Regions from separate parts of the Burkholderia sp. F1 genome, predicted to be linked through region 2. Evidence: riboswitches for the same ligand, from Rfam matches in the RefSeq annotation. Region 2 holds a riboswitch; the other holds the start of a gene.
What was found. A riboswitch is a leader RNA that binds a small molecule or an ion and turns the genes downstream of it on or off. The one in region 2 is predicted to bind cobalamin.

Region 1: it holds a riboswitch for cobalamin, as region 2 does, so the genes downstream of both, ACFIMZ_RS15095 (TonB-dependent receptor plug domain-containing protein) here and cobA (uroporphyrinogen-III C-methyltransferase) in region 2, are expected to answer to the same signal.

Annotation. Positions count from the first base shown of each region.
Region 1 is NZ_CP172421.1:3,213,722-3,218,124, forward strand. Features, by position in the region: gene ACFIMZ_RS15095 (TonB-dependent receptor plug domain-containing protein) at 1-1,752, opposite strand, end outside; cobalamin riboswitch at 1,819-2,072, opposite strand; gene ACFIMZ_RS15100 (ATPase) at 2,228-2,578, shown strand; gene ACFIMZ_RS15105 (cell division protein ZapA) at 2,575-2,889, shown strand; RNA gene ssrS (6S RNA) at 2,978-3,159, shown strand; gene ACFIMZ_RS15115 (EVE domain-containing protein) at 3,229-3,690, shown strand; gene ACFIMZ_RS15120 (SIMPL domain-containing protein) at 3,875-4,403, shown strand, end outside.
Region 2 is NZ_CP172421.1:1,868,129-1,872,531, reverse strand. Features, by position in the region: gene ACFIMZ_RS08920 (DUF3857 domain-containing transglutaminase family protein) at 1-1,329, shown strand, start outside; cobalamin riboswitch at 1,388-1,628, shown strand; gene cobA (uroporphyrinogen-III C-methyltransferase) at 1,797-2,570, shown strand; gene ACFIMZ_RS08910 (cobalamin biosynthesis protein) at 2,570-2,944, shown strand; gene cobO (cob(I)yrinic acid a,c-diamide adenosyltransferase) at 2,973-3,575, shown strand; gene ACFIMZ_RS08900 (cobyrinate a,c-diamide synthase) at 3,579-4,403, shown strand, end outside.

The DNA of each region.
Region 1 (4,403 bases), 1.3 Mb from region 2:
CCCGTAGCCGCCGAGCCGCCCGCCGCCCGAATCGTTGCGCGCGCCACTGACGAGCCATTCGCCGCCGACGCGCACGGGACCGAACGCACGGCTCACCGCGGTCGACGCGAAACGCCGCGCGCGGCGGTCCAGGTCCTGATTTTGCGATTCGTCGACCGGGTTCTGCAAGGTGGCCGCGACCCGCACGTCGGTCGCGCCGACATGCCCCTGCCACGATGCTTCGAGCCCCTGCACCTTTGCACGGCCGACATTCTGCGCGACATAGAAGACACTGTTCGCGGCGGGACGATAGTTGATCAGGTTCGAGTAGCGCGTCTGGAACGCGGTGACGCGCACGACGCCGACCGCATCCGATGCATACTGCACCGCGGCCTCGACCGAATGGCTGCGCTCCGGCTGGATCGACGGATTGCCGGCCATCGGGAAATAGAGGTCGTTGAAGCTCGGCGCGCGAAACGCGCTCGAATAGCTCGCGGTGACCTTCCACCGATCGGTGAGATCGAGACCGTAACCGAGATAGTACGAGTTCGCGCCCCCGAAATCCGAATACTGGTCGCGCCGCACGTTCGCCTGGAACTGCTGACGGCCGACGCGCGCCGTGTAGCCGAGCCAGCCGGAATTCACGTGACGCTGCGGCGCCGAATAGACATTCGACGTGAACTGCTGGTCGAGCCGCTCGTAGCCGGCCTGGATCACGTGGTCCGGCACGATCCGGAAATCGTTCTGCCACGTGTACTGGCGGTTGTCGGTATTGAAGTGGTCGGTGTACGCGCCATTCAGTTCCGACTGGCTGCGGTCGTTGCCGATCGCGGCGCTCACGTGCGTCGTCCACCAGGCGAACAGCTTGCCGTTCGCGAATGCGCGCGCCTGCTGCACGCGCGAATACAGGTTGTTCAGGTCGGTCGGCGCGCCGAACGCGTTGTCGTAGCTGTTGTTGCCGTTCGACTGGAAATAGCTGACGCCCGCGTCCCACCGCGCGTCGAAGCGGTGCCGCAGCGACGCGGTGACGCTCTCGTTCAGGTAGCCGTTCGCGTTCGGGTTCGCCTTCGGCCGCTTCGCCGGATCGAGCGCGGAGAACCCATTGTCCTTCTCGCGCGCGACCGACACGCTGAAGGTCGTCCTGCCGTCGCCGTCGAGCCGGCCCGACACGCCCGCCTGCTGCGTCTGCGTACCGTAGCTGCCGAGGCCGACCGCGAAACTGAAACGCGGCGGATGATTGCCGCCGTGCTTCGTGAACACCTGCACGACGCCGCCGATCGCGCCGGAGCCGTACAGTGACGACACGTTGCCGTTCACGACCTCGACGCGCTCGATCTGGTCGAGCGGCAGCTGGCTCAGTTGCGCGGCGCCGAGACTCGCGGAATCGACCCGCACGCCGTCGATCAGCACGAGCGACTGCGTCGATTGCGCGCCGCGCAGGAACAGCGTCGCCGTCGCGCCCGGCCCGCCGTTGCGCACGATCTGCGCGCCCGGCGCGAGCGCGAGCAGCGTCGGCAGGTCGGCGCCGGGATGCGCGGCAATGTCCTGCGCGTCGAACACGGTGGTTTGCGGGATCGCGTCGGCGAGCGCCTGCGGCGCGCGCTGCGCGGTGACGACGACCGGCGCGAGCTGCGCGGCGTCGATGGCATGGCCGGTGAACGTGGCCGCGGGTGCGGCGGGGCCATCGCCGTCGGCCGCAGCCGTCTGCGCGGCGGCGGCGAGCGGCAGCCCGCAAAGCGCGCCGAGCGCCGTGCGAGCGATTGGGGTCAGCATCGAAGAAAGTCCTGTGAACCGCAGCGCGCCCCGCTTCCCCGCAGGCCGCGCGTCACGAAGCCCGCGCACGGGCTCCCCGCCTCGGCCGGTATCCGGGCTGGCGGCGTTCCGGCTCGCCTTCCCGCGCGAGACATGCGCAGTGGCCTGCGCCCGCGTGCGAACCGCACACGCCGAGCGCACCCGAGCCGGCCTGCATCGTCCGATGCGGCCGCTTACCGTTGCGGGGGCAGCGCAGGTTGGCGGCTCCTGGCGGAGCCCGCGCCCTGCTTCCCGTTTAACCGCGCGTCGCACGCGCGAGCACCGAGGCGGCGCCAAGTTTAGGAGCGGGCAGCGAGAGCGTCAAGAAAGCGGTCCGCGCGATGCGCGACCGACATATTCGCGGCAAGAAGCGGGGGTGTTACGACTGGAAACGTTACATATGTCGGAATGTGCGTTATTCCGCGCTAAAATGCTGGGTCTTTAGAGGACGCAGCAGATGCTCAACGAACTCGAAACCTTATCTCAAAATATTGGCCGACTGATTGCGCTGAACCAGCGCTATCACTCGGAACGGCTCGCGCTCGAGGAGCAGGTCGCGCAACTGCGCGCGGAAGCGGACACGGTGCGTAGCGAGCTCACGCAGCTGCGCGAGGAACGCAACGCGCTCGCGGAGGAACGCGACACGCTGTCGGCGAAGATCGACGACGCGCAGGTCAAGCTGAACGCGATTCTCGAGAAGCTGCCGCGCACGAAGAGCGCGGCGGAAGCCGACAACCAGCTCGACCTGCTGGATGCGCAGTCGCGCACCGATAGCGACGACGCAGCCAGCCACGGAGAACATGCATGAGCACCAAGCAGATCGAAGTCTCGATTCTCGGCCAGGCCTACCGGCTCGCCTGTTCGGCCGAGACCGAAGCCGCGCTGCTGGAAGCCGTCGCGCGCGTCGACGCGGAAATGACGAAGATCCGCTCGAACAGCTCGGTGCGCGGCACCGACCGCATCGCCGTGATGGCGGCGCTGTCGCTCGCGTCGGAACTGCTGCGGCTGCAGCAGAGCGTGCGTCACGGTGAAGCATTTCCCGCGGAAGAAATCCGGCGTACAATGCGCCAGATGAATGAACAGCTCGGTGCGGTGCTCGCACAGCACGAGACGCAGTAACCCGAATCGATGCGTCGATTTCCCTTGATCTCCACGGGCAACGGTGGTCAAATTGGACGCAGAGATTCACAGTTTCACAGTTTTGTCAGCTTCCCTGCCTGGTTCGCCAAGGTCATATATTCCTTGAACCAATGCCATGTGCACGGTTGCGGAAATTTGTAGCACGGGCGCGCGCGTCACTCTGTCTGATGTACCCGAAGTGCTGCTAACTGCGACCAATTCTGAACCCCAGGTTCAGGATGCCGGCCTAGCGGCCAAGGCGGGGGCCTATCCAACGGCATCGGGTGATCCCGATGCCGTTTCCTTTTCCAGGGTCTGTTTCTGCATCGATCACGATCCATGCAATACTGGCTGATGAAGTCCGAACCGGACGAAGCGAGCATCGACGATCTCGCTCACGCGCCGCAGCGCACGCTGCCGTGGACCGGCGTGCGCAACTATCAGGCGCGCAATTTCATGCGCGACACGATGCAGATCGGCGACGGCGTGCTGTTCTATCACTCGAGCTGCCCCGAGCCCGGCATCGCGGGCCTCGCCGAAGTGTCGTCGACGCCCTACCCCGATCCCACGCAGTTCGATCCGAAGAGCCCCTATTACGATCCGAAGTCGACGCAGGAAACGCCGCGCTGGCTGCTCGTTGACGTGCGCTTCGTGAAGAAGGCGGCGCTCGTGCCGCTCGCCGCGCTGCGCGAATACGACGAGCTCGCCGACATGCGCGTGCTCGCCAAAGGCAACCGGCTGTCGATCACGCCCGTCACGCGTGCCGAATGGCGCTTCATCACCGAACGGCTGATGAAGTGAGCGCGAACGGGCGAACGTCAAATTTGGTCAACGCACGACCGCCCGTCCGGAACTCGCGGCGCGGTCGCGCAGCCTAAGCAACCGCTGCCGGCCAATCGGGCCGGCTGTCGTTTTTTCGTCGCGCGGCCCGCCCGCGTCGCGCACGCGCGATCCGCGTGCGCGCCCTCGCACAAGGAGTCCAACAATGACCAAGAAATCCGCACTCGCGCTGTCGCTCGTTCTCGCCGCCGCCGTTCCCGTCGCGCTGACGCTCGCGTCGCCCGCGGCGCGCGCGCAGGCCGTCAACCCGCACTTTCCGGAGCCGTCGGGCGTGCTGTCGCTGTCGTCGCAGGCCAGCGCCGAGGTGCCGCAGGACATCATCCACATCACGCTGTTCTACGAGCAGCAGGCAAAGGACCCGGGCAGCCTGACGTCCGCGCTGAACCAGCGCGCCGACGCCGCGCTCGCGCAGGCGAAGGGCGTGCCGGGCGTCACTGCGCACACGGGCGCGTTCTCAGTCTATCCGAGCACTGACCGCGACGGCAGGATCTCCGCATGGCGCGGCCGCACCGAGGTCGTGCTCGAATCGCGCGATTTCGCCGCAGCGTCGAAGCTCGCGGGCCAGTTGTCGAACCTGATGCAGGTCGCGAACGTCGAGTTCTCGCTGTCGCCGGAAGCGCAGCGCGCGGCCGAGCAGAAGCTCACGACCGAAGCGATCAAGTCGTTCCGCGTGC
Region 2 (4,403 bases):
GGGATGGCCGTCGCGATCGACGCGCGGGGGATGCGCGCGACTTCCGACGCGACGCGCGACGGACGCCGGACCCGCATGTATCACTATCAGACGCCTCCGTCGGGCCCGATCGACGAACAGGCGAACACGGTCGCGTGGACGGACGTCGCTCCCGTCTTCATCGCGAGCAATTTCTCGGGCTACGCGGACATCGCGCGCGCATATCAGGCGCGCGCCGCCGACAAGCAGGCGCCGGCCGCCGCGATCCGCGCGCTCGCGGACCAGATCACCGCGGGCACCGCCGACCGTCGCGAGCAGGCGATGCGGCTGTATGCGTGGGTCGCCCGCAACATCCGCTACGTCGGCGTGTATTTCGGCGCTGGGCCCGTGGTCCCGCATCAGGCCGACGCCGTGCTCGCGAACCGCTACGGCGACTGCAAGGACCAGGTGACGCTGCTGTCCGCGCTGCTCGCGGCGAAGGGCATCGAGAGCCGCACGGTGCTGGTCAATCTCGGCAATCGCTACCGCCTGCCCGACGCGCCGGACGTGCTGACGTTCAATCACGCGGTCGTATGGCTGCCCGAATTCGACGTGTTCGCCGATACGACGGCCGGCGTGCTGCCGTTCGGCGCGCTGCAGTTCGAGGCAAGCGGCAAGCCCGCGCTCGACACCGCGACGGGCAACGTGATCCGCACGCCGCCGCAAAACGGCCGCAACAGCCGTTCGCTGCTCGCCTACACGCTCGATCTCGACCGCGACGGCAACGCGACGATGACGGGCGACATCGCGCTCGACGGCCAGGCGGTCCAGCACGCGCGGCAGATGTTCGTGTACGTTCAGCCGAAACGGCTGGCCGACGAGATGCTGCGCCGCTCCGGTCTCTCGGGCGAACTGCAGATGACCCCGCATCATCTCGACGCACTCGACCAGCCGTTCTCGATCGCGCTGCGCGGCACGCTGAACCAGTTGTCGCTGATGCCGGGCCCTGCGGCGTTCGCGGTGCCGTCGCTGCCGAATTTCGGCCGGATCCGCGAGTTCGCCGACTTCGTCCTTCAGCAGAAGGACAAGCGTTTCGAAGGCGTATGCGCCGGAACGCGGCTCGAGGAACGCTACCGGATCACCCTGCCGGCCGACGTCGAGATACTGGCGATTCCGCCCGATGCCGACGTCCGCTCCGGCGAAATCGCGTATCGCGCGACCTATCGCCGTGACGGTCGGACCGTCGACGTGACACGCGTGCTCGATCGCGATCTCGGCGCCAACGTATGCAGCGGCGCGAAGCTCGCCGAATGGGCGGACGCCGCGCGCAGCATCTCGAAGGATCTGAAGCGGCAGATCCTGTATCGGTAAGCGCCGGTGCCGGCTGGCGACCGCCTGCCCCGCATGCGTTTGCGCCGGCGCGCTGTGCTATCGTATGCGCCGCGTTCGGTGCTCGCGCCTGCCCTCCGGCAGGCGCAGTCAAACGGGAAACAGGAGGCGGACATCCGCCCGGCCTGTGCTGTCCCCGCAACGGTACGCCGCCCGCGCGACGCGCTTCCAAGCGCGCGCGCCCATGCCGCCCACGATGCCACTGCCCGCCTGCCTCGGGTGGGAAGGCCGCGGCCTGGCAAGCGGCCAGCCCGGATACCGGCCGACGCAAGGGGCGAGCGATACGCTCGCCGAACGCCCGGTCCGCGGGGGACGGACTGCGTGCGCTTATGCCCGCTTCGAGCGGGCTGCTTTCATTCCGCTATGCATCGCCATTCCGCAGGCCGGCTTCGCGCCACCCGTTCGCCGCTTTCCCCGTCTTCGCCACGGTTCGCGCCGTGCCGCCTCCGATGAGCCGCGCCTGGCTGATCGGCGCGGGGCCCGGCGACGCCGACCTGCTGACGCTCAAGGCCGTGCGCGCGATCGGCGCGGCCGACGTGCTGCTCGTCGACGATCTCGTGAATCCCGAGGTGCTGCAGCATGCGCGCGCCGATGCGCGCATCGAGCACGTCGGCAAGCGCGGCGGCCACGCGTCGACGCCGCAGGACGCGATCGTCGCCGCGATGCTCGCGCACCTGCGCGCGGGCCGCAGCGTCGCGCGCCTGAAAGGCGGCGACCCGTTCGTGTTCGGCCGCGGCGGCGAAGAGCTGATCGCGCTCGGCGCGGCGGGCTTTCCGGTCGAGGTCGTCCACGGCATCACGGCCGGCATCGCCGCGCCGGCCGCCCTCGGCATCCCGGTCACGCATCGCGGCGACGCGCAGGGCGTGATCTTCGTCACCGGGCACGGCGCGGGCGACGACGAGCCGGACTGGCGCGCGCTCGCCGCAACCCGCATGACGCTCGTCATCTACATGGGCATCCGCCGCCTCGCCGCGATCACCGCCGCGCTGCGCGCGGGCGGCCTGCCGGACGACACGCCGTGCGCGTCGATCGAATCGGCGACGCGGCCCGGGCAGCGGCACGTGCTGGCGACGCTGACGACCCTCGTCGAGCGTGTCGGCGCGGCCGGCATCGGCTCGCCCGCGATCATCGTGGTCGGCCGCGTCGCGGCGCTGGCCGCCGATCCCTCGGTGCAGGCCGCGCTGGCCGCACCGGCCGAACCTGCGCCGCCGGAGCCCGCGTGATGCGGGTCGCGCTCGGTCTCGGCTTTCGCGCGGGCGTCACCGCCGCACAGCTCGACGCCGCGGTTCGCGCGGCGCTCGCGCGGCACCCGCACGCGCAGCCGGCCGTGGTCGCGACGCTTGCCGGCAAATCCCGCGCGCGCGCGCTGCGCACGCTCTGCGCGCGGCGCGGCTGGCCGCTCGTCGCCTTCGACGCGGCGCAGCTCGCCGCACACCCCGAACTGGCCGAGAGCGCGCCGTCACCCGCCGCGCTCGCCCGCTTCGGCGTGGCCGGCGTCGCCGAGCCGTGCGCGCGGCTCGCCGCGCCGCGCGGCCGGCTGCTCGGCCCGAAGCTCGCGCGGGACGGCGTGACGGTCGCGCTCGCCGGCCCGCTTTGAACCCATTCTTTCGACAGGACGACTCCCGATGAAAACCGATCCCGAAGCGCACCAGCGGATGACCGAGCGCCGCCGCGCCGGCCACGAGAAGAAGCAGGCCGCCGCCGTCAACGAAAAGGGCCTGCTGATGGTCCACACCGGCAACGGCAAGGGCAAGAGCACCGCCGCGTTCGGCATGGCCGTGCGCGTGCTCGGCCACGGGATGCGGCTCGGCGTCGTGCAGTTCATCAAGGGCGCGCTGCACACGTCCGAGCGCGATTTCCTCGGCGCGGTCGCGCACTGCGATTTCGTGACGATGGGCGACGGCTATACGTGGAACACGCAGAACCGCGACGCCGACATCGCGACCGCCCGCAAGGGCTGGGACGAGGCGCGCCGGATGATCGAAAGCGGCGATTACCAGATGGTGATCCTCGACGAGCTGAACACCGTGCTCAAGTACGAATACCTGCCGCTCGACGAAGTGCTCGCGACGCTGGTCGCGCGCCCCGCGTCGCTGCACGTCGTGGTGACGGGCCGCCACGCGCCCGACGCGCTGATCGACGCGGCCGACCTCGTCACCGAGATGCGGCTCGTCAAGCATCCGTACAAGGAGCAAGGCGTGAAGGCGCAGCGCGGCGTGGAGTTCTGAACGATGCCCGCCTGCCCCGCGCTGTTCGTCAGCGCGCCCGCGTCCGGCCAGGGCAAGACTTCGGTGACGGCCGGCCTCGCGCGGCTGCACCGCCGGCTCGGCCGCCGCGTGCGCGTGTTCAAGACCGGCCCGGACTTTCTTGATCCGATGCTGCTCGAACGGGCGAGCGGCGCGCCCGTGCACGCGCTCGACCTCGGCATGGTCGGCGCGGCCGGCTGCCGCGCGCTGCTCGCCGACGCGGCGCGCGACGCCGACCTGATCCTGATCGAAGGCGTGATGGGGCTGTTCGACGGCACGCCGAGCAGCGCGGATCTGGCCGTCGCGTTCGGCGTGCCGGTCGTCGCCGTGATCTCCGCGAAATCGATGGCGCAGACCTTCGCCGCGATCGCGTTCGGCCTTGCGCGGTTTCGCGCGGACCTGCCGTTTCACGGCGTGCTGGCGAACCGGGTCGGCTCCGCGCGTCACGCGGAACTGCTGCAGCAGGCGCTGCCCGACGACCTGCGCTGGCTCGGGCACGTGCCGGCCGATGCCGGCATCGCGCTGCCGGAGCGCCATCTCGGCCTGCATCAGCCGAACGACATCGACGATCTCGACGCGCGGCTCGACCGCGCGGCCGACGTGCTTGCGAGTACGGCGCTTGCGGAATTGCCGCCTGCGGTCGCGTTCGCGGAACCGGACGCCACCGGGCCGCTGCCGCGCGCGCTCGCCGGCAAGCGGATCGCGATTGCGCGCGATGCCGCGTTCTCGTTCATCTATCCGGCGAATCTCGCGCTGCTCGACGCGCTCGGCGCGCAGCTGCGGTTCTTCTCGCCGCTCGCCGACGACCCG